DNA from 4 places in the Dechloromonas aromatica RCB genome. Region 4 is predicted to be linked to each of the others. Evidence: predicted binding sites of a transcription regulator. Region 4 holds the regulator's gene; each other region holds the start of a gene.

Region 1 (7,461 bases), 2.2 Mb from region 4:
GCAAGTGGAGACAAAGCAGGGGCGCGTAGTGCCTATTTGCAGGTGCTTGCCAAAGATGCCGCTTTTGCCCCCTCTGTTCTGAATCTGGTACGTCTGGACATCGGTGAAAAGCGCTTCGATGAGGCACGTCGCCGTCTTGATGCTTTATTGAAAAAAGACAGTAACGATTATCAGGTGCTGTTCGAGTACGGCCTGCTTGAACAACGGGCTGAGCGCCCGGCCGAAGCCATTCGTCATCTGACCAAGGCGGGTGATGTCCAGCGTACTGATCCTGGTCCGACCTTGGCGTTGATTGATCTGTACCTCAATCAACGCCAAGGAGAACAGGCGCTCAAGGCAGCCAAGGCCCTGGTTAGCAAGTTCTCGACAAGTCTGAGGGTGCAACAGGCCTTGGCACGGACCTACCTGGCCACAGGGGATGCTGTAAATGCCCGTAACGTACTGACGACCGCAACGCGCCTAGCTGAATTTGATCCGAAGGCCCAGGTCTCGATCGCGCGTATGCAGTTGGCGGCCGCCAACCCTAACGGCGCTGCCTACAGCGTTTCCAAGGCCCTTCAGGGAAATCCGGATGATGTCGCTGCGCTCGCGCTGGCGGTCCAGGTTGAAGCGCGGCGCGGTGATTCAGGCAAGGCTGATGTGGCCCTCAGGACGTTGACTTCAAAGCACCCGAACGACGTCGAGACGATTCGTGCCGGCGCAGAATTGGCCATGATGCGCGGCCAGTATCAGGCTGCAGTCACCGGCTATCGCAAGCTTGTGGCTCGTGAAGAAACCAGCGGCAATGCCCTGGCTTTGGTCGACGCGCAGACGAGGGCGGGTGAGTCAGGAAAAGCTTCGGCCTTCCTCGAGGCCTGGGTAAAAACCCACCCCGAGGACCAGCGGGCCCAGAAAGCGCTGGCCGATATCTTGTTCCGTGTGGGACAGCTTCCTGTGGCGAAACAGGCTTATCAAAAACTGCTTGCAGCCAACCCTGATGATGCTGTTTCGCTAAATAACTACGCCAACTTGCTCTTGCAAATGAACGATCCTTCTGCCCAGCAAGTCGCGGAAAAGGCGATCAATCTTTCACCTAATCATCCGGCCTATGCCGATACCCTGGGCTGGATTCTGGTGCACAAGGAGCAACTTGAAACTGGGCTGAGGTACTTGCGAGAAGCACGCTTGCGTAGCCCTGAAAATGGCGATATTCGCTTCCATCTTGCCTATGCCTTGGCCAAGGCAGGCAGACGCGATGAGGCGAAGGAGGAATTGCGGGCTGCCATCGCTAGCTCCGGCGAGTTCAAAGGGACTGCTTTATTCGGGCAACTTCGGCGGGAGTTGGGGGTAGTCAATGAATAGCGCCAGATGTCGAGATTCTTTACAACATTTGTTTTTTAGTGAATAAAAGTTTTCCATTTCATTGAAATTCAAGGAATATTTATTCAGGTACGCTTTTTGCTAAAATTGAATCAGCAAAGTACCTTTGGGGTAAAAAAATGAAAAACCAATTGAAAGCAGTCGTTCTGGCAGTCAGCTTGCTTGTCGTAGGCGAGGCCTCAGCCGTGACTTGGAACTTGACAGGGGCGGTTCCAAGCACAGGGGTCACTATCAGCGGTGTGGCAAACACCGGTGGAATCGATACTTCTGCTAGCTCGGCCAATAATGGCGCTACACAAACCATCCGAGATGCAACTTGGGTGGGGCAGACCAATATGGGGACGACTGCTAGTCCTGTGTATTATGGCGGCATTACAAATGCTGATGCATGCTCGAGTGGGTCATACTGTGACCTGAATGAAGGGGTGAATCCTGAGCATGCGATAGACAACGAGCAGCGCTACGATATGGCATTGCTCAACTTTGGTGCCTCGGTGGTCAAGTTGACTAGTGTGGGTCTGAGTTGGATTTCTGGTGACTCCGACCTGACCGTGTTGGCTTTCACGGGAACCGGCACGTTCAATGTGGATACCATGTTGAAGGGGCTGACCTACGACAAGCTGACCGCAAATGGCTGGACGGTGGTTGCAAACACGAATGGTACTTCCAGTACCTATACCCAGTCTTTTAATACGGCGGGCAATATTGCTTCCTCTTACTGGTTGATCGGTGCATTCAATCCTCTGGTTGCTTCCGCCACTGGGACTAATACCGGCGGCTTCGACTACGTCAAGCTGAGTACGGTTAGTGGCACCGTCTGTGCTGCTGGCTCGACGGCGGGTACGGCTGGTTGTGGTTCAACTAACAAGGCCCCGGAGCCTGGCTCGCTGGCATTGATGGGAGTTGGCCTCATTGGCTTGCTCCGTTTGCGCAAGCGTCGCTAATCTACGCTTCTGCTAAAAAGAAAAACGGCACCTTGGGTGCCGTTTTTCTTGGAGGGAAAGCCGCGTCCGAAAGTAAGCGGCTGCCGAAAATTACTGTCTGCTTGATTGTATCAATGCGGCCAGCGTGGCAACCGAGCGTAGATGTTCGCGCGCTTTTTCATCGCCAGCTTCAAGTATCACGCCGTATTTTTTCTTCAGGCCAAGAACAAGCTCAAGGGCGTCGATCGAGTCTAGACCAAGGCCTTCGTCGGCAAAAAGCAGCGCTTCGTCATCGATATCTGCCGGCGTGATGTCTTCGAGATTCATCGTTTCGATAATGAAAGTCTTCAGTTCAAGATGTAATTCGTTCATTTTTTAGTTCAGTTTCTTGCGCATTTGAATGCCGGAAAAGCCCAGCATGGCTTCATTGCCCGCTTCGATCAGGCGTAGTGTATCGCCCCGGCTGGTACCCAGGCCAGCGGTAATCACTTCGTTGTCGGATACCGGCAGGAAAGCGATCCTCAACAACAGATCGGGAACCTCGGGAAAGTGGGCTTCGCCGATCAGCATGCCATGGTCTTCCTTGAGCAAAAGCCTGTCAGGCGATGGGCCATCAATCTTGCCGACGATTTCGTAATTGCCAAGATTTTGCCGGAATCGCTCGGGAATGACCGAGGGTTTTAGTTTTTCACCGAAGATCAGCGATTCGTTTCCAATTCTTCCAACGATGATCTGGCGCCCGTTGACATTGGCCATCGATAGGTGGATGTCCTCGAAAGCTCCAACGCGCACTGGCAGCATGCCGAGAAGCTTGTATTTGATCGTTAGCAGCCCATCTTCATGTGGCACCAGGCGGAATTGGTGGCCGGCGGCGTCAACGTCTATTTGACCGGATTTTGTGCTGATTCTGGCTAGTCCGACCATCGTGTCGAAATTGCCGTCGAACTGGCGCAACTCTTCGGAGCTTGGTGCGCGCTCGGCGGCACGGACTGGTGGTTCCGGGTTTTGGCGAATGCCGGTCTTGGCTTCCAGCATCAGGCGTAGGGCCTCGGTAGCGATTTTCGAGACGGCGACATGCGAGGTGGCTGAGTTGGAAAGAACGACAACCCCCAGTTTGTGCTCCGGCAAGATGGCCATCATGCTGTGCGAATCGGGCAGTGAGCCGCCGTGACTGGCCACCGGGCCACCGCCGGGAATGTCGATGCCGCTCATCATCCAGCCGAGGCCGACGTATTGCTTGAAGGTTAGCGGGAAATCCTTGTTCTGGATGCGTACCATCTCGTGCAGGGAGGCTGCGGATAGCACTTGATATTTGCCTGACTTGCCGTCGGCAAACTGCATTTTCATGAACTGGCTCAGGTCAACGACATTGCTCAGCAGATTAGCGGCCGGCATGTCGCGCAGCGAGAAAGCCTCGCTCTCCTTGTTGCGATCGTAGGTCTTGGCGATCGGGCGTTGGGCGAAACTGCTCTGGGGCATGCCTAGTGGCAGGAAGAGGTGGTTATGCATGTAAATATCGAAGGCTTCGCCACTGACCTTCTGGATTGCTGCGCCAAGCAGCGCCACGCCGAGATTTGAATAGGAAAAAACGTAGTTGGGTGGAAAGGCGAGATGTTCGTCGTGGATGGCCTCAACCACCGAGTCGAAGCGATCAGGATCGCGAACGAAGAGACCGCGCAGGAAATTCGATGGCAGCCCGGAGTGGTGAGACATGATGTTGCGCGGTGTCACCGGGGCGGCATTGGGAAAGCGGCTCTTGATCGAGAATTCGGGCAGCGCAGACGCCAGGGGGTTGTCGATGTCGAGTTTGCCCTGTTCGGCCAGTTGCATGGTGGCGGCAGCGGTAAATACCTTGGCGATGGAGCCGGCTCGATAGATCGTTTCTGGTGTCGCCGGTGTCTTGTTTTCCAGATCGGCGTAACCGAAGCCTTGTTGCCACACAACCTGCTGGTTATCGACCAACGCGATGCTGATTCCGGTGATTTCGTTTTGCGCCATCTCACGGTCGATCAGCCAGGCCAGGTGTTTCTGTGTATGGCCATAGTCGCCGCGGACGTCGTTTTGTGATGCGGGTGGAGGCGTGGCGCAGCCGCTGAGCAAAAGAACGACACCGGCAAGGAGTGGGGCGAGGCGGTGATTCATCAAAGGGGGGAGCTTTCGCTGCAATGGCAATGGATTATAAACAGATACCACTGCTTGTCTTCGGGGAAAATAGCTGACAAATTCAGTCGAGTATTTTAAAATTGCCCTCCTTTGTATAGGGAGATCAGGCTTCATGTTCCGGCATCTGCGTGAGGACATCCGTGCGGTTTTTGACCGCGACCCGGCGGCTCGTTCATCCTGGGAGGTGCTTACCTGCTACCCGGGTATTCACGCCCTGATCATGCATCGTCTGGCTCACTGGCTGTGGGGCCATCGCCTGCGCTGGCTGGCGCGGTTTACGGCGCATATTTCCCGCATGTTGACTGGTATCGAAATCCACCCGGGAGCCACGATTGGTCGACGCTTTTTCATCGATCACGGCATGGGGGTCGTCATCGGTGAAACCGCAGTGATCGGTGACGACGTCACGCTCTACCATGGCGTTACGCTGGGTGGCACCTCATGGAACAAGGGCAAGCGTCACCCGACACTGGAAAACGGCGTGGTCATCGGTGCTGGTGCCAAGGTGCTTGGCCCGATCACCATCAGCGCCGGCGCCAAGGTCGGCTCGAATGCAGTCGTAACCAAGCCTGTCCCGGAAGGTGCTACAGCCGTTGGCAACCCGGCCCGGATTATCGACCAGCTAACCCGCGAACGTGAGGCGCAAGCGGAAAAGCTGGGGTTCTCTGCGTATGCCGTTGCTCGCAATCAGGATGATCCGTTGGCCAAGGCCATCCATGCGCTGCTTGATCATGCGTCCGAGACGGATCGTCGTCTTGCCTCTCTGGTCAAGGAGCTTGAGGCGCAAGGCGTGAAGTGCGATGAAGAAGTTCAGCAGGCTGATTCCTTTGATCCGAAATACCTGAGCAAAATAGTTGACTAATTTTCTCTGGTTTATATATAGTTGACCTTAATACTAGGTTATTAGCAGGAGCTCGGAATGCGTTTAACGACCAAAGGACGTTTTGCCGTAACGGCCATGATGGACCTCGCCTTGCGCGGCGATGATGGCCCGGTGGCACTGGCCAGCATCAGTGAGCGCCAGAAGATATCGCTCTCTTATCTTGAGCAATTGTTTGGCAAGTTGCGCCGCTATAAGCTGGTCGATAGCGTGCGTGGCCCCGGTGGCGGCTACTGCATCGCCCGGCCACTCGAACTGGTGCGGGTGGCTGACATTATCCGTGCTGTCGATGAGCAGCTTGATGCCACACAATGCGGCGGTCGCGAAAATTGCCACGATGAGCATCGGTGCATGACACACGATCTGTGGACAACGCTGAATGTAAAGATGTTCGATTATCTGTCTTCGGTGACGCTGGCTGATCTGGTTGAGCGCGAGAGACAAAAACGCGGTGCGGGTGTAACAGTGCTCGAAGACAAGCGCCGCCTCGGTCCGCAGCCCCGTGGCAGCAACGGGCGTGAAAAGATACCTGCGGTTATTTGAGTTCCGCAATGTTTCGCCCCGTCTATCTCGACTACAACGCCACGACGCCGCTCGATCCTGCGGTGCTGGCAGCAATGTTGCCCTGGCTGGAAAGCCAGTACGGCAACGCCTCGAGTCGTCACGAATATGGCCGGCAGGCACGGCAGGCGATTGATGAGGCGCGACAGAGAGTTGCAGCGGCGGTCAATGCGCACCCGACGGAAGTGATTTTTACCAGCGGTGGCAGCGAAGCCAATAACCTCTTTCTGAAGGGCGCTGCGGCCAGTCTCAAACCGGGCACGTTGGCCGTAAGTGCCATCGAGCATCCCTGTGTGCTCAAACCGGCCGCCCAGTTGGTAAAGCAGGGTTGGCAGGTCAAACATATCGCAGTCGATAGCGCCGGAAGGGTGAGTGCGGCGGATTACGCCGAAGCCATGCAGGCCAAACCAAAGCTGGTGTCGGTGATGCTTGCCAATAACGAAACCGGTGTCGTGCAGGATGTCGCTGTGCTGGCAAACTCGGCAAAGAGCGCTGGCGGCTGGTTTCATACCGATGCCGTCCAGGCCTTGGGGAAGCTGGATATCGACTTTCGCGCCCTCAACATGGCCGGCGTGCATGCCATGACGCTATCTGCCCACAAGGCCTACGGCCCGAAAGGTGCAGCAGCGCTGGTTCTCGACAAGCGTGTCGAATTGCAGCCGCTGATTGCCGGTGGTGGCCATGAGCGAGGCTTGCGTTCCGGCACTGAAAACGTGCCGTCGATTGTCGGATTTGGCGTTGCTGCGGAACTTGCAGCGAATCGTGTTGCCGAACTGTCGGCTCGCTTGCGAGTCATGCAGGCGAAGCTGGAAGCCGGGCTGGTTGCATTGGGTGCCCGGGTCTTTGCGACAGATGCGATGCGTTTGCCGAACACCAGCTATTTCGCCTTTCCGGATATCGATGGCGAAACGCTGGTCGGCAAGCTGGACCGCGAAGGGTTTGCTGTGGCTAGCGGCGCGGCATGTTCCAGCGCCAATCCGGAGCCATCGCATGTTCTGCGGGCAATGGGTGTGGCGCCGGAAATCGCCCGTGGGGCAATACGTGTCAGCCTCGGGGCAAGTAACACTGAAGTTGAAATTGAACAATTCATCAACGCCTTGCAGGCTACAGTCGGACGCCTGCAGGGACTGACGGCGATGGCTGTCTGAACAACCCGACTTAGCGAGAATGACGATGAAACTCCCCATCTACCTGGATTACTCGGCAACCACCCCGGTCGACCCCCGTGTCGCCGAAAAAATGATTCCCTACCTCTGCGAGCATTTCGGCAATCCGGCGTCGCGTTCGCACAGCTTTGGCTGGGTCGCCGATGCGGCGGTCGAAGAGGCCCGTGAGCAGGTTGCTGCGCTGGTCAATGCAGATCCCAAGGAAATCGTCTGGACCTCCGGTGCGACCGAATCCAACAACCTTGCCATCAAGGGCGCGGCCAATTTCTATGCCAGCACCAAGGGCAAGCACATCATCACGGTCAAGACCGAGCACAAGGCCATTCTCGATACCGTGCGTGAAATGGAGCGCCAGGGTTTCGAGGCGACTTATCTTGACGTCAAGGAAGACGGTCTGCTTGATCTGGAA
Region 2 (7,461 bases), 420 kb from region 4:
CAAAGCAGTAAATTCGTCGCCACCTTGTCTGGCCAGGGTATCTCCTGTCCGCAAACAACGGCGGACACGGGCCGCAAACTCCCGGAGAAGTTGGTCCCCCACCTGGTGGCCGTAGGTGTCGTTGACCAGTTTGAAACGATCGATATCCAGAAACATCACAGCCAGTTTTTCTTCGCGCCGTGATGCCTGGGCTATCGCCATCTCCAGCCGATCCAGGAACAGGATTCGATTGGGCAACTTGGTCAGGAGATCATGAAACGCCTGAAATGTGATGGTCTCTTCCGCCTTCTTGCGTTCCGAGATGTCACGCGCCACGCCAGATGTCCCGAGGAACGCACTGGGTTGCCCAAATTGCTGGGTTTCGTATACGCCCTGCGAACTCAGGATGCTGGTCACCACCGCACCGTTGCGTAACGCGGGGGAGGACGGTTTGCGCCTGAAGCGCACTTCAAGGTTGCTGGTGGCTCGTTCGCCGACGCGCCTTTCAATGAAGGCATATTGAACGTGTTCGTAGTCCCGGGAATCGACCACCTGTGAGTAATGCTGTCCGGTTAACTCGCCGGGGGTATAGCCCAGCAAAGCGTTCACTCGACCATTGATAAAGGTGAATCGCCCCTGTGGATCCAGGGTAAAGATCATGTCTGGCGACTGCTCGACCAAGAAGCGGTGCAGGCGCTCAGAATGCTGCATTTGCGCCGAAATGAGTGCGTGCTCTTTCTTGCGCTGGCGATGAACCAAAGCTCGCTCGACGGCGATGATCATGTCGTCCGGATCGCAATCCTTGCGCAAGAACTCGAAGACCCGATGACGGAGCGCATGGATCGCCGAATCGATTGACTTGTCGGCACTGAACACGATCACATCGGTATCGATCCCGTGCGCGCTCATCCATTCCATGATCTCCAGACCGGAGATGTCTGGAAGTCGCAAGTCCAAAATGACGAGATCGGTCTTCCCCGCCTTTAGCTTGGCAATGGCTTCCTGTCCCGTGCTGGCTTCGTCGATGGAACGCTGATCGCTGTCGAGCAGCGCAGTGTAGGCACTCCGAAAGCGCGGTTCGTCATCTACGACCAGGATATTCTGCTGCGTTGAAACAGAGGGTATCCTCGCGAGCTCGTACAGTGCAGTAATCGCGTTCATGCACGCCCCATCAATGCGTCAGGCGAATTGCCGAGTTTTGGAATCAACAGCGCAATGCTGGTACCGACCCCGATCTGGCTGCGACAGGTGATAAGTATCCCTTCCTGTTTGGCCAGTCTGCCCACCACAGAAAGTCCGATACCACGCTGTCCAGTCTCGGAGATGGCTTTCGGGCGATAGATCGATTGAATCGTCTCTTCCGACATCCCCGGGCCATTGTCGTCGACACGCAGTTGGACATAGCCATTGCCGTCATGAATGATGTTGTCACTGACAGAAATTTTGACGCACTTCCCGGCGACTAGCGCTTCCGAGGCGTTCTTCCAGAGGTTCAGAACAATTTGCTTCAGGTTGTCCCGATTGACCTGAATCGGCATTGCCGTTTGCGGGAGCGTTGCCTCAAACCGTATCCCATTGTCTCTAAACAAGGAGTCAGCGTATAACAGCACGAAATCATTGAGGAGACTGGTCAGATCGCTATCCTGGGTTTTCGGGGCACCACTGAGGGCATGGGTCATGTGGCCAACGATATTGGCGACCCGATCGATTTCCTCGGTTAACACCACCAGCTCCTGGCGAACACCATCCTCCGGAAGTTTCCGTTCGAGAATTTTGAGGTAGCTCTTGATAATACCGAGCGGGTTACCGGCCTCATGAACGATCTGGCGTGCATGGTGGTTAAATTGATGGCTCAGTTCCGCCTCGACTTGCTGCCGGTGATGCTTGGCCTCCATCAGGGCATCGAGACTGATTGCGGCAATTTTGCCAAAGTTGGCCAACCAGGGTATTCGGCGCTGCAGACGACCATACTGTTTGGCCGACAAGCCGCAAATCATGACGCCAATGACGCGGTTGCGTGCCAGCATAGGGACGCACAGCAGGCCTTCAGTCGCTAAGGCCCGGGTGATCTGCAAGTCGAGCAAGGGGAGCGATTCAGGCTGTTCAAACGTTGTCCGTATCTGACGGCCGATGACCGCCGCGGCGGCCAGGGAGCGGGATGCAAGCAGGGGGATCGCAAGCTGCCGGAAGAGTTCCGGTTGAGCCCCCACCTTTTCGCCGGACAGTGCATCTCCTTTTTCAGTCGCCAACAGGATGGCCACTTTGGAGAGTTCGAAGAGAATTCGCGCGGACTCTCGCAAGGCCAGCAAGACTTCTGTGTCACTGCCCAGTTGGAACAAGTCCTGTTGCAGCGGTTGCAGCAACGCCATGCCACCGAGCATTGCGGTGAGATCGTCCTCTGCAGCACTTTCCGAAGCAGGCGAACTCACTGCAGGGGGCGACATCAGCCTACGGCGCTTGGGAAATACTTCGGGAACGGAAATTCCGATGGCCTCTGCAATTTGCCGGGTTCGCTGGATGGCGCGCTCTCGCGCAGCAATCAGGGCTGATTTCTCGACCTTGAGGCTGCTACCGTTGAGCGCCAAACCAAACTCAGGCGAATCTTCCATGCTTGCACTCAGCGCCTGAGCCATCCAGACGATCTGCGGCAAGGCTGTTGCCGTCTGAATTTGCCCTCCCGATGCATGGTGAAAAGACACACCATCGGCCAGCACGGAATCCAATTCCCAGTGGTCGATCAGCCACCCACCGACCTCGGCGTGCGTAGTGCCAAACAGCTGCCGTTCTTCAGTCAGCAATCTGGCATTGCCTTCCGCATTCACCATGAAGCGGCGATAGGGTTCGCCAATGGCCGACAGCAGAATAAGCTCACCAATATCGTGCAACAGCCCCGACAGATAGGCTTCATCAGGATGCGGGTAGCCCGCAAGCTCAGCAATACTTCGCCCGAGCTCGCCAACCAGGAGTGAATGGCTCCAGAAGTCGGCAACGTCAGCCCCCTCCAGCTTGGTGTCGCGTTCAAAAAGTCTCTGGATGGAAAGACAGGTGGCGAGTGAGCGAACCAGTCGCGTACCGAGAGCGATCAGGCAGGTTTCAAGATTCTTGAGCTCTGTTCCTCGGCGTAGCGCAGGTGAATTGGCCACGCGCAATATGCGGCTGGCCAACCCTGGGTCTTGCTCAACGATACCAGCCAAGTCACCCATCGTCGCCTGCTCGTCTTCGACAGTTCGCATCAGTCGCAACAGGATTTCGGGCGGCGACGGAATCCGACCGCTTTCGATTGCTTCGTGAACAGACTCGGGGAGACGGTGCATGCGTTTACTGGATCGAAGCTTGTCTAATTACGAACGAAAGAGATGACGATCTATCCATTGGCTTCAGGACATCAAGTGCAATCTACACTATCAATAGGTAAGGCGTATGAAAGCTCACTAACAATGATTCAGCACATAGCATACCTAACTTTAGTAATACCGATCGGCTACATACTAGACTATATTTATGCGAATTTGCTCGACCAGATGCTCTTCGGTCAGCCTGCAAAGCCGCAGCGATCAGGATCGAACAATGGATGCCAGGCAAGCAGTGAAGCCCTGAGGCGGGGTTTCCTCGGAGGTGACAATGGCATGGCCCAGATTGGCGTTAGGGTAGGCCGGAAACCCTTCTCCGATTTCCTGAGGGCATCGAACACAAGTTGTGACATCAGGATCTCATGCAGCAAGACAACCGTCCTGGTGCAGTTGCTTCGCCATCAATGATGGTTTTTCGAAGCAGGATTGCCTGTAAGGAGCATCACTCTAAGCCGTTAGCTGGTGGCGCGAAGGGTGTATGGCGGCTTGTTACTTGATGGTTTTTTGTCTTGCGCTTGGGAGCATTTTGGACGCTGACATCGAATCAATGCCCCCCTTATTTGAGCTGAATCTCAGACTAATTGGAGGGCATGGAGGACAAACGAATGGTGTCGGCAAATTTTACAGACACTTCGCGAAACATAGGGCACGCATTCGTAACCAACTGATTTTAATAAATAATTTTTGAAGGCATGCGATTTGCTTATATCCACCCCGCAAATATTTATCACGCCGTTGCGCTCGACGTTGTGAAACGAAATAATCGAAAAAGGGAGTAAATAATGTTTGGGGACTATATTAAAAAGTGTAGTTTTATCGCTGGGACTGCCGCTTTGATGCTGGCAAGCATGGGAGCACAAGCGAATTTGGTAACGAACGGTGACTTCGAGACGGGAAGCTTGGCCGGATGGGGCCAAAGCGGCGTAGGTAACAATTTTGTAAGTGGCTCCTTCGATGGCTATACGCCGTTTGGCAACTTTGCAATGTATATGGGATGCGTGGGTAATCTGTGCGGTAATACGCAAACCATCTCCACGACGGCAGGTGCTAGCTATTTGTTCGAGTTCGATTACGGCAGTGATGGCGCAAGACCAAACGAATTCATCGCAAATTTCGGTGGCGCCACGGTCTTCCACACGCTGAACGACACAACGAATACCCGCCCGGGGTTCACTCATGAGAGTTTCCTCGTCACAGCATCCAGCTCATCGACCGTAATTGAATTCCTCGGGCGAAATGATCCGGCGTATCAAGCGCTTGACAATGTGTCGGTGACTTTAGCCAATCAGGTCCCCGAACCTGGGGCACTCTCCCTTCTCGGACTTGGCCTTGCTGGTTTGGGAGCAACGCGTCGCCGCAAGCAATAACCTGAAATATTTCTCAGCAGACCCGCTCCGGCGGGTCTTTTCATTTTTAGCGCCCTGACCTACGGATAATTTGAGTTGTTACCATCGTAAGGTCTGAATTCTGGCAACTCATTCAATATCCGGAAAGATGTCACCCAGAAGTGAGCGGCCTGCATCGAAGGCGTCCTCACTAGAGATCATCTGAATTAACGATAGCCGTGCCGCATTACAAATGCTCGCCTATTAAAGGAGGCTGCCACTAATCAGGTCGCCATCAACGAATTATCCAAGAAGCTCGAGATGGCCAAGGTTGGCGGATTCAGACAACAGGCACTTGAGGCAATGTTGGCGAGATGGGGAGCCGGTACTAGTGTCTTTGCGTAAGGCCTGGATTTGCTAGACCAGGTCAGACTCGGCAATCGGAGCGTTACCAAGACCCAACCTTTTTTGCGCCGGCTTCTGCACAAACTCCATATAACGCAAAAGAGCCACCCAAACGGATGGCTCAATCACTTGATTTACAACGGAATTCTGGTGCGCCCGACTGAATTCGAATCAGTGACCCCTGCCTTCGGAGGGCAGTACTCTATCCAGCTGAGCTACGGGCGCATGGGAGGGACGCATTCTACCCCCAGCCTGAGCTTGCGTCCATGGCGCCAAAATAATGAGCCTGATCTGAAACGGCTGGCCAAAATCATTACCAATGATGCGGGGGATGTCAGCCTCGGCATTCAAGCTGGGCAATTCACCGCTTTGCGGCAGTGGCAACCGCGTCTCCAGCATTCGCTAGGCCGTAGAGCGCCTGGCCACAAAAAATACCGTCTGTTTCGTGGTGGCTTCCGCCTTGCGTTCGAGAATCAACGGTTTGCCGGCAGCCTTGATCGAGCAATTCTTGAAACGGACGATGCTGCAGGCTTTGGCATCCAGTCTGATTGCCCGCCACCAGTATGGCATTCGCCGGATGCGGCCTATACCTACGCGTTCTTCCATGATGTAGCGATACCATTGATGATGCGCCGTTTTCCGGATTACGCCGCGCTTCTGGACAAGTGCAAACTTGAAGGCTCAATGCTGACCGAGGCTGAGGAACAATATTTCCCCAGCACCCACCCGATCATTGGCTCCCTGCTGGTCCGCAACTGGGGGCTGCCCTCTATCCTCGGACAGGCGATCCGCTTTCAGCATGAAAAGGATGCCTACGATTTGCCGGACCGGACGCTGCCCGGTGGCACGCTTTCCTTGATTGCCGTCACGCAGCTGGCCTAGCACCTGCTTGGCGATGACCTGGATGATCTGCGTGGCCGTGTGGCCTCGGCCATCGAAGACGCGGCAGCCTGATCGACTTTAGTCGAAGAAGGTACGGGCGGCCTGGAAACGCTGCGCGTAGTAAGTGTCGCTCAGCCGGTCGATGCGAACCCGGCCGTTGGTCGACGGCGCATGGATGAAGCGCGTCTCGCCGATGTAGATGCCGACATGCGAGAACGAGCGATTCAGGGTATTGAAGAACACCAGATCGCCCGGCCGCAGCTCTGCCCGATCGATCGGTTTGCCGTTGCGGGCGATATCTGCCGCGCTGCCCTGCACCCTGAGCCCCGCCGCCTGCCCGTAGATATAGCTGACCATGCCGCTGCAATCGAGACCGGCCTCCGGATTTTTGCCGCCGAAGCGGTAACCGGTATCGATCAGCCCCATGGCGTAGAAAACCACCTCGGTGCCCTTCTCACTGACCGGACGCGATGCTTGCGCTATAGTTTCCGTCGAGGCGGAAGAGCGCGGCCCTGGGCTGCCGCAAGCGGCAAGCAGCAAGGCTGAAAGGGAGAGCAGAATCAGGGCTGGAATACGCATTTAGCTAAAGCACTTTCTTGGATCAATACATAACTTACAGTTTTTACAGGAATTTTCAAGACCATGAATTTACAGAACACTGAATTGCTACGGTCAACCAACCTGATTGGCGGAATATGGGCCAGGGCCGATGACGGCGCCCAGCTGGCGGTGATCAACCCGGCGACCGGGGAAAAGCTGGCCGATGTACCGCTCTGCGGCGCCACCGAAACCCGCCGCGCCATCGACGCAGCCAATGCCGCCTGGCCGGCTTGGCGTGCCCTGACCGCACGTCGCCGTTCCCAATTGTTGCAAGCCTGGTTCAGCCTGATCATCAAGAATGCCGACGACCTGGCCCAGCTGGTCACAGCCGAATGCGGCAAGCCGTTGCAGGAAGCCAAGGGCGAGGTGATCTACGGCGCCTCCTTTGTCGAGTGGTTTGCCGAAGAGGGCAAGCGCACCTACGGCGAGAGCATCCCGAGCCCGGCTGCGAACACGCGCCTGCTGGTCATCAAGCAGCCGATCGGCGTCTGTGCGGCAATCACGCCCTGGAATTTCCCGCTCGCCATGATCACCCGCAAGGTCGCTCCGGCACTGGCCGCCGGTTGCCCAGTGGTGGTCAAGCCGGCCGAAGCGACGCCGCTGACGGCTCTGGCCCTGGCCGTGCTGGCCGAACAGGCAGGTTTCCCGGCTGGCGTATTCAATGTCGTCACTGGCAAGCCGGCTGAGATCGGCGGCGAGCTGTGCGCCAACCCTATCGTGCGCAAGCTGTCCTTTACTGGCTCGACCGGCGTTGGGCGCCTGCTGATGGCGCAATGCGCGCCGACCATCAAGAAGCTGTCGCTGGAATTGGGCGGCAATGCGCCGTTCATCGTGTTCGATGACGCCGATGTGAACGCTGCGGTCGACGGTGCCATTGCGGCCAAATACCGCAACACCGGCCAGACCTGCGTCTGCGCCAA
Region 3 (7,461 bases), 1.6 Mb from region 4:
GCGATGCCTACGATCCCTCGATTACCGATCCAAATGTGCAGTCAAACGCTCGTGCGCAGATCGTTGAACAGGATGCCAAAGCCGCCAAGTTTGGCGAGGCTCAGGGCCGTATGCTGGATAACCAGCTCAAGCACACAAAGCTTGCGAGTGAGGGCGCAATGGCAGGGCTTCAAGCGCAATACCTTGCTGAAACTGATCCGACCCGGCGAAGCCAACTTGCCGAACAGATCAGGGGCATTAATGGTAAGGGGGACGGTGCCCAGCAGTGGCAGCACGTCGAGACCGAGCGCGGCATGATGGCCTTTAACCCGAAAACCCTCCGCATGGAACCGATTAGCGGGCCTGACGGCGCACCAGTGATGGGTAACAAGCCCCTGACCGAGTTTCAGGGCAAATCAACCGGGTTTGGCATGCGCGCTGAGAACGCCAGCGGGATCATCGATCAAGTCGGCAAGAACGGCGCGGTTCAGCCTAGCCTCTTGAAACGTGCCGTTGAGGATGTGCCGCTAGTAGGCGGTGGCCTCGGGATGCTTGCCAACAAAACCCAGTCACCGGAGCAGCAACAGATCGAACAGGCGCAGCGCGATTTTGTGAATGCGGTACTTCGTCAGGAGTCCGGTGCAGCGATTAGCAAGAGCGAATTCGATAACGCCAAGCTCCAGTATTTCCCGCAGCCCGGAGATAGCCCGAAAGTCATTGCGCAGAAGAAAGCCAACCGCGAAATGGCGGTCAATGGCTTCCGCATCTCTGCAGGGCCTGGGGCAAAGAACTTCGGCGGAGCGCCAGCGCAACCCCAACAACCAGGAGCGCCCAAGGTGGGCATGGTTGAGGGTGGCCATGTCTATCTCGGTGGCAATCCAGCCGACCCGGCAAGCTGGAAGGCGGTGCAGTGATGGCCGGCCCATGGGAAAAGTATGCTTCACCGGATCAGCCCTCATCACCAACGGCAGCACCATCGGCAGATGGTCCGTGGTCAAAGTATTCGTCAGGATCACCGGAACCGGTTCAAACACCTGCTCAATCGCTGGGTGAGTCTCAGCCGGGCATCGTCAAAGGCTTGATTTCCACCCTGCAAGGCCCTGCCATGGGTTTTGCCGACGAGCTAGCGGGGGTGGGTGGTGCAGTTACCGGGGCAATTGCCAATCTGACGCCTTGGGGCGATGGCAAGGGTTTCGCCGAGAACTATCGCGACACCCGCGATGCCGCCAGGGCTGCTTCTGATTCGCACATGAAGGAAAACCCGATTCTCGGGCATGTCGAGCGGATTGGCGCTTCGCTGCCGGTGGTGGCTGCTACACCTCTGGTCAGTGCCGCGCAGAAAGCGTCAGGTCCATTGTCTGCTGCCGCCAATTTACTCCCGGAGTCAGTCAAGGCCGGGGTCAAGTTCGGTGCACTCTCTGGCTTGGGCGATTCGACTGCACAGGATGTCCGGGGATTGGCTGGCGATGCCGCGATGTCTGCCGGCATATCCGGGGTGCTTGGCCCTTCACTGAGCGGGATTGCTCGCGCCGGTGGTGCAGTTGCCAACAACATAGGGCAACAGATTGCCAGCACGCCGACCGGGCGAAACATGCTCAACACCATCGCCGACATGGGCACACGTAGCGGAATTTCTGCTTCAGCTCTTCCAAGCGCAGATGGCGGGGCACGCAAGTACGCAGCTCAGAAAGTTGCCGAGGCTATCGAGCGTGATAAGCCTGGCCTTTCGAATCCGCTGAACATCATTTCAACCAGGATCAACAAGCTGGGTGATGAAGCGACCGTGGCTGACTCCGCCGGCCAGAACACCAAGCAATTGCTCGATACCTTGGCAACGCTGCCGGGTGAAACCAAGAACGCTGCCGAACGCCTGATTCGTGGTCGCCAAGCAGGTCGTGCAGATCGTCTGATCGGCGCAGCCGAGGCTGGGCTTAATCCGACTGGCGCAAGGTTGCCACAGACCCTTGATGCCTTGGACGAGGCTCGCCGCGTCGCATCGGCACCGCTGTACGACCGTGTTCGCAACACCAGCATCCCCATCGATAACGACATGAATGCCATTCTCGGGCGGGCGCGAAGTGCTTTCAGTCACGCCAAGGAACTGGCTCGCGTCAATGGTCAGGCATTCGACTTGGATCAGGCCGCCCCAGAACTGAATACGCTGATGAACAGCCGGACTCCAAAGGAAATTCCGCTGTCGCAACTGGATACCTTGAAGCGCACCCTGTACGACATTGAGCAGGGGCATATCAACCCAGAGACAGGTCGGCTTAACGAGATCGGCAACGCCTACAAGAATCTGCGCCGTGAGTTGATTGGGAAGATCGACAACATGACTACGGACCCGGCAACCGGCCAATCGTTCTACAAGCAGGCGCGGGATGCTTACGCAGGCCCCAGCGAATTGCGATCAGCGGCCAATCTGGGCAATCAGGCCATGAGCAAGGATGCCTGGAAGATCGGCCAGATGACCGACGGCATGTCGGACTCTGAGCTTCAGGCTTTCCGCATCGGCGCTTTCGAGTCGCTTCGCAAGAAGTTCGGCACGGAAGGCGGGCAGACCCAGATCATGAAGATGTGGAAAGAGCCGGCGACAGCGGAGAAGCTGAAAGAGCTATTCGCCAATGAAGGTTCATTCCGCCGATTCGCGGCAGACGTCGCCAAGGAGTCACGCCTGAAGGGATTGGAAAGCGTCGGGCGTGGCTCTCAGACAGCGACCAGAGCTTCCGGAATGGGTGACTTGGACATGTCAGCGGTGGCTGATGCCGGAAACGTTGCAAGGTCAGCCGCGACCGGGAGCATCACCGGCATTGCGAGTGCGGCATCCAACCTCTGGAACCGGGTCAAGACGCCTGAATCCGTCCGTAACGAGATGGGCGACATCCTCATGTCGAAGGGCGTGAAGGGCGCCCAGAACATCAACGAGATTAAATCCATCGTCCAGCAAATCCGCGAAGAGAAGGCGCGCAAGGCGGCGCAAGCCGGAACGCTGGCAGGGCTGTTGTGATGGAAACGAACATTCAGCCAGCAACGCAAATCAACCAATCCAGTAATAGGAAATTTAAGGAGAAATACAGCATGAATACTGCCGGTGAAGCCAAGACTGAAGCCGCCCCCATTGAGGTGAAGGATACTGAGAGCGCCGCTGTGAAGCCGGTATCTAAGGCTGCAGCCAAAACAATCGAGAAAGCTGCGTATGACGTAGAAAGCATTCATGCCGATTTTGTTACCAACGCAGACAAGATTCATTTGCTGAAGGAAGAGCTAAAGAAACTTGAGGCACGGCAGGCGCTATACCGCAGAGTCATCGCGGGTCCAGCCCAACGCCTTATCTACGCATGGACTCAAGACTTTAATAATCAAGAGAAGCGCTTTATCAGGTTGCTGACTGAGCAGTACGAAGACAAGAAAGCGCAGTACATCGATCTTTCGTCACTCGGCGCTCTCTGGCACTTCAACAAGGATGCGATCAGCGATCAGCTTCCGGCCCTTGCGTTCGCTGTCGCAGGCCCTTCCGCGATGCACGAAAGCTGCCGTGATGCCGGTGGTTATTACCCTGTCGTGCCCCGAATTATCGAAATACGTGCCGAGCTTGAAGAGTTGGGTGTCGTTGATAAAACAAACTGACATAGCGCCAAACCACACACGAAGGAAGCATGATGGCAGATATCAATTACCCCGCTGAGTACGACACCCGTAGCGAATCCCAACGAGCCGACGCATTACCGCCGACATTCGGTCACGACGATCCTGAAGTCATCCGCTTGGTGAGGATTCGTGATGAGGTTCAAGAGCAATCGAAGGGGATTACAACGCGCTTTCAGCAGTTTGATGAATGGCGCTGCGGCTTCTATGCCAATCTGGAAAAGATCAGTTGCGAGATCGTAGAGATCGACCGGCGTCGCCCACAGCTTCTTGCTGACCTGTTTATTGCCGGTGAAGGGTTTGAACGGGATGACGAACAGCAACAACGTCGTGCTGATCTTCAGAAAGAAGTAGAGCGCCACAAACTGGCGGGGCCGCTACTCTCCAACTCTCGGCAATCGCTTGAACAGCAGAGTCAGGAAGGGCACCGCAAATACTCCAAGGCCTGCCAGGACGTAGATGCAAAGCTCGCCGAAATCCGCATGGCGCACATCGTTTCGCAGCGCCGCTGACACTCGACTAGTAGGGGTGACATGGAAGCGAAAGAGCAGGGCGGTGCCGCACGAATAAAGCGTTACCGGAAACGGCGCACAAGGATTGATTACTTCCCCAGTGAGATAGCCCTTGCAGTTATCGAGAAGTACAAGGCAGCAGGCTTGGACAACTGTCTGCAAGGAGTTATTGACCAGTTGGTCGTCGCCGGTAGCAAGGTGCTCAATCCTAAAAGACCCTAATCCTCGGCGGCAGTGATGTTAATAGATGTCAAGGTTTTGCCGGCGCTTGAATGTCCAAAGATGTCTATTTCCTACGCGCTAGTTTCTACGTAATCGGCGAGCAATCAGCCCAACAATCAGCCAGGTTAGTGCGATGGTTAGCGCGCAATCGGCAGATTGTTGAAAGATCTCAAGGTCTCGTCACTGATTGACAAAAGACACGCCCAAGTCTGCACAGACAATTCAAATGGCAATTGAGCAAGCCTTGGATATTGCCACTGGCAAAGCCTGTAAATACTGGCTACCCAGCCAAACTTGCGACATCTCTCTTGTACGGGGCTAGCTATGTCACATCAGGCAATCATCAGAAACGATGTCACCTTTGACCGTCCGCAAGCGCGGATTACCACCGACCAAATCCACGACCTAGCCAAGACGATAGACGGATCATTCACAACTTGCGATCTGTCTGACCTCCTTGTGGAGTCGGGCAAGTGTCGCGGCATGTCGTATGCGCAGATTGAACGGGCGGTACGTGGCGCGATGTCCTGGCTGGTCCTCCGTGAGATTGCCTACGTCGACGGGCAAATCAAGAAAATTACCGATGCCGGCGTTATCTCTAAACCATTTGTATATCGGCTGTACCTAGGCAGAACATGGGACAAGGATCGGCGTGAGGCAGTCCGCAGCAGTGCAGGTCTGAACTTGCTGGAACGGGCGCTCGGCTATTGCTGACACTAACCTGATTAGGTGGTCTACGGAGATCAAGGCCAGAACCCAGTGCAGTCGCAAACATGACTCCGAAACTGTTGGAAATCGCCAGGTGATCATATACTGTGATTTCATACAGTAAATTGGTCGTGAGATGCTTGTTGAAGTTCGCCTGATGCGTTGCCGTGGTCGTCGCCTATCCTGGCGAGATATAGACCATGGAAAGGTCTATCGCGGAGAACTACGCACTGTTTGTGCCGTTGGTGGTGGTGATCGTCCAACTGCTGCCAAGCTTTTGCGGCTTGACGGATTGGCCGGCAATCTAATCCCTGACCTTCACGAGCCGGCATTAACTGGATTTGGTACGGAGGTGTTTAACCTCAGAGGGATTGAGCGACTGGAGTTAGATGATGGTGTCTATGGAGTCGTTCAGGAGTGGCGTTGTACGCCGGTAATTCGCTAGGGGAAAAAGCAAACCCCGCCACTCGGGCGGGGCCATGTTGAGCGTTGATTGCTCAGGAGGTCTTGCGACGACGAGACGCGCTGAGTCCTGCTAGGCCAATGCCAAGGAGAGCTAGCGAAGCTGGTTCAGGGACCGTAGTGGAACAAACACCTGTACCAACTGCAATGCATGCACCATTAACGCTTACATCCAAGAGCGCTCCATTTGCACCAACAAATTTTCGCTCCGTACTCGGGTCAAGCCCCAAATCGAAACTACTGACGCCATTGGTATCGCCAGCATACGTAAATCTCGCCAACAGAAAACTATCAGCCTGATCGATTGCAATCGATGCCTCGTCAGCCTGGATGCTAGCTTGTATTCCCCAGTTACCGTCAGCAACGGTGTCAAAGTTGAAGTTTGGGTTGAATCCAAATGCGGCACCTAATTGTTCGAAGAGGGAAGTTGCATTCACACTGCGACTGGAGCCCATAACAGCGCCGTTATACAAAAAGTTTAAATCGACTGCAGTCAGATATTGGGAACCAAGTCCTGCAATACTCACATCAACGGTGGCGATATCACCAATATTGACGTGCTGTGATGATGGGGTGAATGTAACGACGATGGAGGCTGATGCAGGAGTTGCCGATATAAGCGTACCAACCACCAGCGCAATCGAAGCAAGTAGTTTTTTCATACGACCTCCCTACGGGTGCTTGTTAAACACTGAACTTCCAAAAATGGATAAGCATATTACGATCCATGAAAAATAAACCAATTAAATTCAATCGATTATGATTTATTGATCAACAGCATATTGATGGTGTGTAAAGTATTCCGACGCAACAAAATGACCTGACTGCTTATGTGCGGACGCTACGCCCTCTCAGCCACTGCCGGCCAATTGATCGAACACTTTCAGCTGCTCTCATGCCCTGATTATGAGGTGCGCTACAACATCGCGCCGACCAGCATCATCCCGGTGATTCGCTACAAACCTGACGCTGGCAGGGTTGGCCAACTGGTTAAATGGGGCCTGGTGCCATCATGGGCAAAGGATGCGAGTATCGGCGCCAAGCTGAATAACGCACGCGGCGAGACGGTAGCCGAGAAGCCATCCTTCCGGACAAGTTTCGCCAAGCATCGCTGCCTGATCCCGGCTAGTGGGTTCTATGAGTGGAAAACGGTCGAAGGAAAGAAACAACCGTATTACATCTATCCGACTGACGGTCTCTTTGCCTTTGCCGGGCTGCTCGCCGCGTGGAAAGCCCCAGACGGACAGACGCTCGTTACGACCTGCATCATTACCACCGAGCCAAATGAAGTGATGGTGCCGATCCACGACCGCATGCCGGTAATTTTGGGGGCGGATCAGTACGACGCTTGGCTTGATCCGCTAAATCACGATGTTGAAGCTCTGAAGCAGATGATCAGGCCATGTAGTGCCGAGAGGATGACTGCTTATCCGGTGAGTCCGCTAATTAACAATGGCCGAGCTGAAGGGGGGGGTATCGCTGAAATTGATGAATGAAAAAAGCCGGGAAACCCCGGCTTATCTTCAACTCAGACTCGATCAACTTTTCTTTAGGCGAGCGTAACCGAAAGCAGCTAAGGCAAGTCCAACCAAAGCAATAGATGTCGGCTCAGGCACGTTGTTCTGACCCCCTCCAGGGGTGAATGGTTGAACGTTGGTCATGCCGTTTGCGCCAACAGTGATGAAACCTGTTAAGAGGTTTTGGAAGGATTGATTCCTCAGCGAGAAACTCCCGCCTTGGACGCTTAGCTCTAGAGGCGTGCTGTTTGGGGAGTCGAATGTTTCGTCAAAGAAAATGCCGTTATAAACACCATTGTTGTATTGAATGGCGGGGCCGCCTTGAATGCCTGGGTCGCCGAAGCGGAATGTCAGGCTGCCAATATTCAATTCAAAAATGGCGCTGTTTGCTACGGTCGGAATTGCACCGATAGAAA
Region 4 (7,461 bases):
CGAGTTGAAGGCCAAGCTCGCGGCGCACGCCGAGTTCGAGGAGGAACTCGACGGCGTACTCGACACCCTGCAGGCCGAACGCCTGCTTTCCGATCACCGCTACGCCACCCAGCGTGTCGTGGCGCGAGCCGGTCGCTACGGAAATGCCCGCCTGAAGCAGGAGCTTCGGCAAAAAGGCGTCGGTGATGATGACATCGCCACCGCCTTGCCGGAAGCCGGCGACGAGACGGATCGCTGCCGGGCTATTTGGGCAAAGAAATTCGGCCATCTGCCGGAATCTGCCGAAGAGCGTGCCAAACAGATGCGTTTCCTGCAATATCGCGGTTTTTCCGGTGATGCCATTCGCCGGGTGATGCGCGGAGTCGATCAATGAATAGCCCAGTCGCCAAACTTTCGGCCAACAACCTGAAAAAACGCTACAAGACGCGGACGGTCGTCGAAGATGTTTCCTTCGAGGTCAAATCCGGCGAGGTTGTCGGCCTTCTCGGCCCGAATGGCGCCGGCAAGACCACCTGTTTCTACATGATCGTCGGTTTGGTGGCGGCCGATGGTGGCGAGGTCTACATCGACGACAACCGACTGACCCATCTGCCGATGCACAGTCGGGCCCGTCTCGGTTTGTCCTACCTGCCGCAGGAAGCCTCTGTTTTCCGCAAGCTGAACGTCGAGGAAAACATCCGCGCCGTTCTCGAATTGCTCAAGCTGCCTGAGGCTGAATTAAATGACCGGCTGGAAGGGCTGCTCAACGAACTGCACGTTGGACATGTCCGCCACGTCAATGCCTCTGCATTATCCGGCGGTGAGCGTCGGCGGGTTGAAATTGCCCGCGCCCTGGCCACCAATCCGCGTTTTATCCTGCTCGATGAGCCTTTTGCCGGGGTTGACCCGATTGCCGTGCTCGAAATCCAGAAGATCATTCGCTTCTTGAAAGAGCGTGGCATTGGTGTCCTGATCACCGACCACAATGTCCGCGAAACCCTTGGTATCTGCGACCACGCCTACATTATCAACGCCGGAAATGTATTGGCCGCTGGACGGCCGGCCGAAATCGTGGAGAATGAAAGCGTACGGAAGGTTTATCTCGGCGAGCATTTCAGGCTCTAACCGACAGACCCCACCCGACACTATCCGATGAAGCCCGCTCTCCAGCTAAAACTATCCCAGCATCTGGCGCTGACTCCTCAGCTCCAGCAGTCGATCAAGCTACTTCAGTTGTCGACGGTGGAAATGCAACAGGAAATCGAGCGTTATCTGCTCGAAAATCCCATGCTGGAACGCGAAGACGAGCATGGCGGGGATAATTTCTCAGCCGCCCAGCAGTTCGACGCGCCCCAAAGCAACGAAGGTGAGCGCGAGCAAAAGGTTGAGCGGGAAGAACGGGATGCCCGCGAGGAACGCGAGCAGGATGTGCCATCGGCTCCGTCGGAGGTGGACGATGACCGCTGGGCCTCCGATGCCGGGACCTTTACCGGCGCCGGTCGCGATGAAGACGACGATAGCGATTCCCGCGACATCCATGCGGCCAACGTCAGCCTGCGTGACCATCTGGGCTGGCAACTGGGCATGACCCAGCTATCGGAGCGCGACCGCAGTCTGGTGCGTTTCCTGATCGAAGCACTCGATGATGATGGCTATCTCTCGGCGCCGCTGGTCGAGTTGTGGGAAACCCTGCCGCCGGAATACGAAATTGAAATCGAAGAGCTGGAAATTGCGCTGCGCCATATCCAGAATTTCGACCCGATCGGCATTGGTGCCCGCAGTCTTCAGGAATGCCTGCAGCTTCAGCTCAAGGTTTTGCCGGTATGTGCCGAACGTACACTGGCCCTGGCTATTGTCGACAAGCATCTCGAACTGCTCGCCGCCCGTGATTTCGCCAAGATTCGTCGTCTGACAGGTTGCGATGACGAGGCTTTGAAGGCGGCGCACAGCCTGATCACCAGCCTCAACCCACGGCCAGCTGCCGGGTATGCCCAGATTGAAGCGCGCTACATCACGCCGGATGTGATCGTGAAGAAGCTAAAGGGCAAGTGGACCGCCTACATCAATCCGGATGCCTACCCTCGGTTGCGCATCAACCGTCTGTATGCCGAAATTCTCGCCAAGCAGCGGCGGGGCAACGGCAATCTATCTACGCAGTTGCAGGAGGCGCGCTGGCTGATCAAGAATGTCCAGCAGCGCTTCGAAACCATACACCGTGTCACGCAGACCATTGTCGATCGCCAGCGCCAGTTCTTCGAACACGGCGAAGTGGCCATGCGGCCGCTGGTGCTGCGTGAAATCGCCGATATTCTCGGCCTGCACGAGTCGACTGTATCGCGGGTGACCAGCCAGAAATACATGGCGACACCGCGCGGTATCTTCGAACTGAAATACTTCTTTGGCAGCCATGTCTCCACCGATAGCGGTGGTGCTTGTTCTGCTACGGCCATCCGCGCCCTGATCAAGCAATTGATTGCGGCTGAGGATGGCAAGAAGCCCTTGTCGGATAGCCAATTATCCGAAATACTAGGCCAGCAGGGAATCGTAGTTGCCCGACGGACGGTTGCCAAATACCGCGAGTCGCTCAACATCCCCCCGGTCAATTTACGCAAGACCCTGTAGAGAGAGGAGAAAAAAGTGAATCTGCAGATTAGTGGTCACCACATCGAAGTTACCCCCGCCCTGCGCGAATACGTCGAAAACAAGCTGGATCCCGTGGTCCGTCATTTCGACAAGGTAACCGGCGTTAGCGTCGTTTTGTCCGTCGAAAAGCTGAAGCAGAAAGCGGAAGTGACTGTGCACGTGCCAGGCAAGGACATGCATGCCGAAGAGTCCGGCGACGACCTGTACGCTGCCATTGATGCGCTGTTCGACAAGCTGGACCGCCAAGTTCAGAAATACAAGCAAAAGGTTCAGGATCACCATCGCGGTGACAAGCCGGGACTGATTGACGCTGCTGAATAAGCGCCGACAGGCCGCAGCCATGGCTGCGGCCTTGCTTTATTACCCTTCCCTATGAACCCTCTTATCAATCTTCTGACCGCTGACCAGGTATTGCTCGATCTTGAAGCGAGCAGCAAAAAACGGGTTTTCGAACAGGCGGGAATTCTCTTCGAAACTCGACTCGGACTGGCGCGCTCAACAATCTTTGACAGCCTCTTCGCCCGCGAAAAACTGGGCTCTACCGGACTGGGTCAGGGGGTCGCGATTCCCCATGGCCGGATTAAAGGTCTCAAGCAGGCAGCCGGTGCATTTATGCGCCTGGCGACACCTGTTCCCTTCGATTCGCCGGATGGTCGTCCGGTCGATCTTCTTTTCGTCCTGCTCGTTCCCGAGCAGGCTACCGAGCAGCATCTGCAGATTCTTTCCGAACTTGCCCAGCGTTTTTCCGATCGGGCATTCCGCGAAAAGCTGCAACTTGCCCCTGATTCTGCGGCCGTCCTTGCACTGTTTCAGTCCTGAGAAACGTCTGTGCGTCACGTTAACCTTGTACAGCTCTATGAGGACAACCGCGACAAACTGCTATTGAACTGGCACATTGGCCACCAGGCTGATCGCCGGATTGAAATCAAGGGGTCGAACAACTACGGCGCAGATCTGGTCGGCCACATCAACATCATTCATCCGGAACGTCTGCAGGTCCTGGGCCTGGCCGAATACGAATGGGCGATGCGCATTGGTGAGCGGCGTTTTGCCCAGATGCTTTCTGATCTGCTCGGTGCGCAGCCTCCAGCACTGATTGTCGCCGATGGTCTGACGCCGCCGCCGCTGGTTGAAGAAACCTGCATGCAGTTTTCGACGCCGCTGATCTTTTCACCGAAGCCCTGCTCGGCGGTGATTGATCTGCTCCGCATCTATCTATCGGCCCGTTTGGCCGATACCGTCAGCCTCCATGGTGTATTCATGGATGTTCTGGGCATGGGGGTTTTGATCACCGGCGATTCCGGTGTGGGCAAGTCCGAGCTCGCGCTTGAGTTGATCTCACGGGGCCATGGCCTGGTCGCCGACGATGTGGTCGAGATGGCCCGGATCGCACCAACCACCATAGAGGGGCGTTGCCCGGGAATGTTGCGCGATTTTCTCGAAGTGCGCGGCCTCGGCTTGCTCAACATTCGAACCATTTTCGGTGAAACCGCCTCACGCCGGAAAATGAAGCTCAAATTGATCGTACATTTGCAGAAAACCGTTGCTGCGGCAGATGCGCCGAGGTTGCCGCTGGATGCGCAAACGCAGGAAGTGCTTGGCGTACCGGTTCGCAAAGTGGTTATCCCGGTGGCGGCCGGGCGCAATCTGGCCGTCTTGTTGGAGGCCGCGGTTCGTAACACGATCCTGCAATTACGCGGCATTGATAGCCTTCAGGATTTCATGGATCGCCAGCAGCGCACGATGCTTGACGATGATGCATGAATGGCCGATAGTACGTTGGCCTTTTCCATTCGACCAAGGGGACATTCAATGAAGAAACTGATCGCTCTGCTGCTCGTTACATTCTCAGCCACTGCGGTTTACGCCGCTGACGATTGCGCTGCCCGTGCCGCCGAAAAGAAGCTGGCCGGAGCTGCCAAGAACAGCTTCATGAAGAAGTGTACGGCCGACGCGGCGCCGGCTGAAAATTCTGCCTGTGCTGCAACCGCCAAGGAAAAGAAGCTGGCTGGCGCTGCCAAGAACAGCTTCATGAAGAAGTGCACGGCTGACGCTGCCGCCAAGTGATTTACTAGGAATTCGTTATATCGGCCATCTGCGGATGGCCGGTTTTCGTTTACAGGTGCTCGAATTCCGCCGTGTCGGCCACCGGGTCGTTACCGGAGTTACCGAAGCTGATGCGGCCCTTGCCGTCGAGCTGTAGCTCATGGCGGCGCACCATCACTTCCTGGCGGCCAGTCAGTGAGACGAAGGTGCCATTGGTGCTCGAATCCACCAGATAAAATCCATCACCACGCCGTTCGATGCGGGCATGCTGGCGCGAAGCTTTGCGATCATCAACGATCAGTTTGCAGTTGAGGTCGCGGCCAATGGTCAGCACCGGTGTTTTATCATCGACCAAGAAGGCCTTGCCGTGGTGGCGGACGCACAGGCGTTCGACCGGAAGCTGGCTGCTTTGTCCAAAAGTGGAGTGCGGGTAGGATCCTCCGCCCTGATAGCTGGGCCAGTGAATCTGGAATAATGGAAGTGCAATTGCATTTTCAGTGACGGTACCCAGATCCGGCATGGCATCGGCGGTGATGACGCCTGGCTGCGGGATCTCCTCGACCAGAACTGAACTGCACAAAATCTGGTCACGCCGGGCAATGCCCGCAATTCGTGCCGCCGTAGCGACTGCTGGGCCACTCAGCTTGTCGCCACTTTCAGTGACCATGCCGCAGTGCAGGCCAATACGAATGGTTAGCTTGAGCCCGGAAACCGGCGGCAGGTCGGCAATCCGCTGCTGCATGTCGATGGCGGCTTGGCAAGCTTCTTCGCCCGACTCGAAGGCGGCCAGCAACTCGTCACCGACAATCTGGATTGTTCGTCCCTTATAACCATCGATGGAACGCTTCATGCGCTTCAGGCAACGCTCAACCGCGTGCATCGCCTCCTTGTCCCCGAGCCGCTCGAATAGAGCTGTGCTGCCGGAGACATCGGCAAACATGACGATCAATTTGCGTTGGGTGGAGCTCATGGGCTGCCGGCAACCTGAGGTTGGGATTTAATATTGTATCGGACTTGCATTATATGACGACTCGCTTGTAAAGCCCATTATGCAGTCTGGCTTATCGGGATCATGCCGCTGATCGGCATCTCCGGCGCGTCAAAGGCGATATCGCCCTCGTCGACCGGAGTGTCCAGCGTCAAACCCCGGAAATCGAACAGGTCGGCATCAGCGAGATGCGATGGGACGACATTTTGCATGGCGGTGAAAACGGATTCCGTGCGACCGGGGTAACGTTTATCCCATTCCTGCATCATCTCCCGGATTTTCTGGCGCTGCAGGTTGTCCTGCGAGCCGCAAAGGTTGCACGGAATGATCGGGAATTCCATGCCGCGGGCGAATTTGGCAATATCCGCTTCCGCACAATAGGCGAGCGGACGGATCACGACATGCGACTTGTCATCGGTCACCAGCTTCGGCGGCATGGCCTTGAGTTTCCCGCCAAAGAGCAGGTTCAGGAAAAGTGTATGCACCATGTCGTCGCGATGGTGTCCCAGCGCGATCTTGTTGGCGCCGAGCTCCTTGGCCGTCCGGTAGATGATGCCGCGTCGCAGTCTTGAGCAGAGCGAGCAGGTCGTCTTGCCTTCGGGAATCTTTTCCTTGACGACGGAATAGGTGTCGGCCTCGACGATGCGGTATTCGATACCGATCGATTCGAAATAGCGCGGCAAGATATCGGCCGGAAAACCGGGCTGCTTCTGGTCGAGGTTCATCGCGATCAACCGGAATTTGACCGGAGCACGCTGCTGGAGGGCCATCAGCATGGCGAGCAGCGTGTAGGAATCCTTGCCGCCGGAGACACAGACAAGAACGGTATCGCCATCTTCGATCATGTTGTAGTCGATGATCGCTTTGCCGGTCCGGCCTTCGAGATATTTGCGCAGCTTTTGCAGGGTGTTCGAGGGTGTCATGATGCCAAGAGGAGTGCTTTCGATGTGGACACAATCCGGCCACTCGGAAAAATAGCGAGTTTACCTCGTGTGCTTGGCAAGTTAGTGGATTTTCAGCCCGTTGATTATGGGGCGGAAGTGTAGGCAAGCAGCAGTGCTTGCAACTCCTTGACCTTGATTGGTTTTGCCAGATAGTCATCCATTCCGGCAGCCAGGCAAGCATCCCGGTCGTCTTGCATGGCTGCGGCAGTCATCGCGATGATGGGGGTGCGCGGTAGTTGCATGGCCGCTTCGCGCGCCCGAATGCGCTGGGTCGCCTCGACACCACTCATGACGGGCATTTGCATGTCCATCAGGATGATGTCGAAGGATTGGCTGGCAAGGATATCGAGGGCTTCCTGTCCATTTTGGGCCAATGTTCCATGGTGCCCCCATTTGTTGAGGAGGCCGAGCGCCAACTTCTGGTTGGTCGGATGATCTTCGACCAGCAGGATGTTCAGGACGCGTTGCGCCTCGCGCAGGGAGTGGCGTGTCAGTAGCGGGCTGGGTTCCGGTGAGGATTCCTTTGGGCTGTTATCGAACAGGCGGCCAAGGGCGGAGAGCAATTCGTCTGATGAGATCGGCTTGGCGAAGAATCCGGCAATGCCGGCCTCCTGACAACGTAGCGCATCACCCCGCAGGGCACCCGAGGAGAGCATCAACATTGGGGGCAAAGCGGGATGCTCGGCGTGCAGATGGCGGGCAAGCTCATAACCATCCATCTCAGGCATCTGGGCATCGAGCAGGATGCAATCGAACTGGCTGCCTTGCTCACGCATCAGCGCTAGTGCTGTCTTTCCCGAGTCGGCTTCCTGGCAAGTGACATGCAAGGTGGCCAGCATGCCGCGGAGAATGCGCCGGTTA

Evidence for each region. Region 4 encodes sigma-54, which starts transcription at its own class of promoters, with help from an activator protein. Its sites were predicted from a motif close to TGGCACGCTTNCTGCTNA; they were not measured.
Region 1: xdp1 (exosortase-dependent surface protein XDP1) is a predicted target of sigma-54. The motif match lies at 1,427-1,444, and genes of this name have one in related genera.
Region 2: DARO_RS23380 (PEP-CTERM sorting domain-containing protein) is a predicted target of sigma-54. The motif match lies at 4,018-4,035, and genes of this name have one in related genera.
Region 3: DARO_RS22405 (PEP-CTERM sorting domain-containing protein) is a predicted target of sigma-54. The motif match lies at 6,239-6,256, and genes of this name have one in related genera.

What each region holds. Positions count from the first base shown of each region.
Region 1 covers NC_007298.1:2,095,705-2,103,165, forward strand. Annotated here, with positions in the region: gene prsT (XrtA/PEP-CTERM system TPR-repeat protein PrsT) at 1-1,341, shown strand, start outside; gene xdp1 (exosortase-dependent surface protein XDP1) at 1,479-2,303, shown strand; gene DARO_RS10015 (phosphopantetheine-binding protein) at 2,394-2,654, opposite strand; gene DARO_RS10020 (serine hydrolase domain-containing protein) at 2,658-4,424, opposite strand; gene cysE (serine O-acetyltransferase) at 4,558-5,307, shown strand; gene iscR (Fe-S cluster assembly transcriptional regulator IscR) at 5,365-5,868, shown strand; gene DARO_RS10035 (cysteine desulfurase family protein) at 5,877-7,034, shown strand; gene DARO_RS10040 (IscS subfamily cysteine desulfurase) at 7,060-7,461, shown strand, end outside.
Region 2 covers NC_007298.1:4,021,659-4,029,119, forward strand. Annotated here, with positions in the region: gene DARO_RS19100 (EAL domain-containing protein) at 1-1,140, opposite strand, end outside; gene DARO_RS19105 (HDOD domain-containing protein) at 1,137-3,293, opposite strand; gene DARO_RS23380 (PEP-CTERM sorting domain-containing protein) at 4,112-4,696, shown strand; tRNA gene DARO_RS19120 (tRNA-Arg) at 5,208-5,284, opposite strand; gene DARO_RS23385 (hypothetical protein) at 5,462-5,665, opposite strand; gene DARO_RS23390 (HDOD domain-containing protein) at 5,684-5,941, shown strand; gene DARO_RS19130 (C40 family peptidase) at 6,020-6,520, opposite strand; gene DARO_RS19135 (NAD-dependent succinate-semialdehyde dehydrogenase) at 6,584-7,461, shown strand, end outside.
Region 3 covers NC_007298.1:2,880,654-2,888,114, reverse strand. Annotated here, with positions in the region: gene DARO_RS13790 (hypothetical protein) at 1-893, shown strand, start outside; gene DARO_RS13785 (hypothetical protein) at 1,085-2,986, shown strand; gene DARO_RS13780 (hypothetical protein) at 3,058-3,606, shown strand; gene DARO_RS13775 (hypothetical protein) at 3,639-4,136, shown strand; gene DARO_RS13770 (hypothetical protein) at 4,158-4,358, shown strand; gene DARO_RS13765 (hypothetical protein) at 4,683-5,072, shown strand; gene DARO_RS22405 (PEP-CTERM sorting domain-containing protein) at 5,564-6,190, opposite strand; gene DARO_RS13760 (SOS response-associated peptidase) at 6,359-7,024, shown strand; gene DARO_RS22400 (PEP-CTERM sorting domain-containing protein) at 7,067-7,461, opposite strand, start outside.
Region 4 covers NC_007298.1:4,443,148-4,450,608, reverse strand. Annotated here, with positions in the region: gene recX (recombination regulator RecX) at 1-373, shown strand, start outside; gene lptB (LPS export ABC transporter ATP-binding protein) at 370-1,104, shown strand; gene DARO_RS21130 (RNA polymerase factor sigma-54) at 1,132-2,601, shown strand; gene hpf (ribosome hibernation-promoting factor, HPF/YfiA family) at 2,617-2,943, shown strand; gene ptsN (PTS IIA-like nitrogen regulatory protein PtsN) at 2,995-3,441, shown strand; gene hprK (HPr(Ser) kinase/phosphatase) at 3,451-4,386, shown strand; gene DARO_RS21110 (hypothetical protein) at 4,435-4,689, shown strand; gene DARO_RS21105 (adenylate/guanylate cyclase domain-containing protein) at 4,739-5,638, opposite strand; gene ttcA (tRNA 2-thiocytidine(32) synthetase TtcA) at 5,716-6,579, opposite strand; gene DARO_RS21095 (response regulator) at 6,684-7,461, opposite strand, start outside.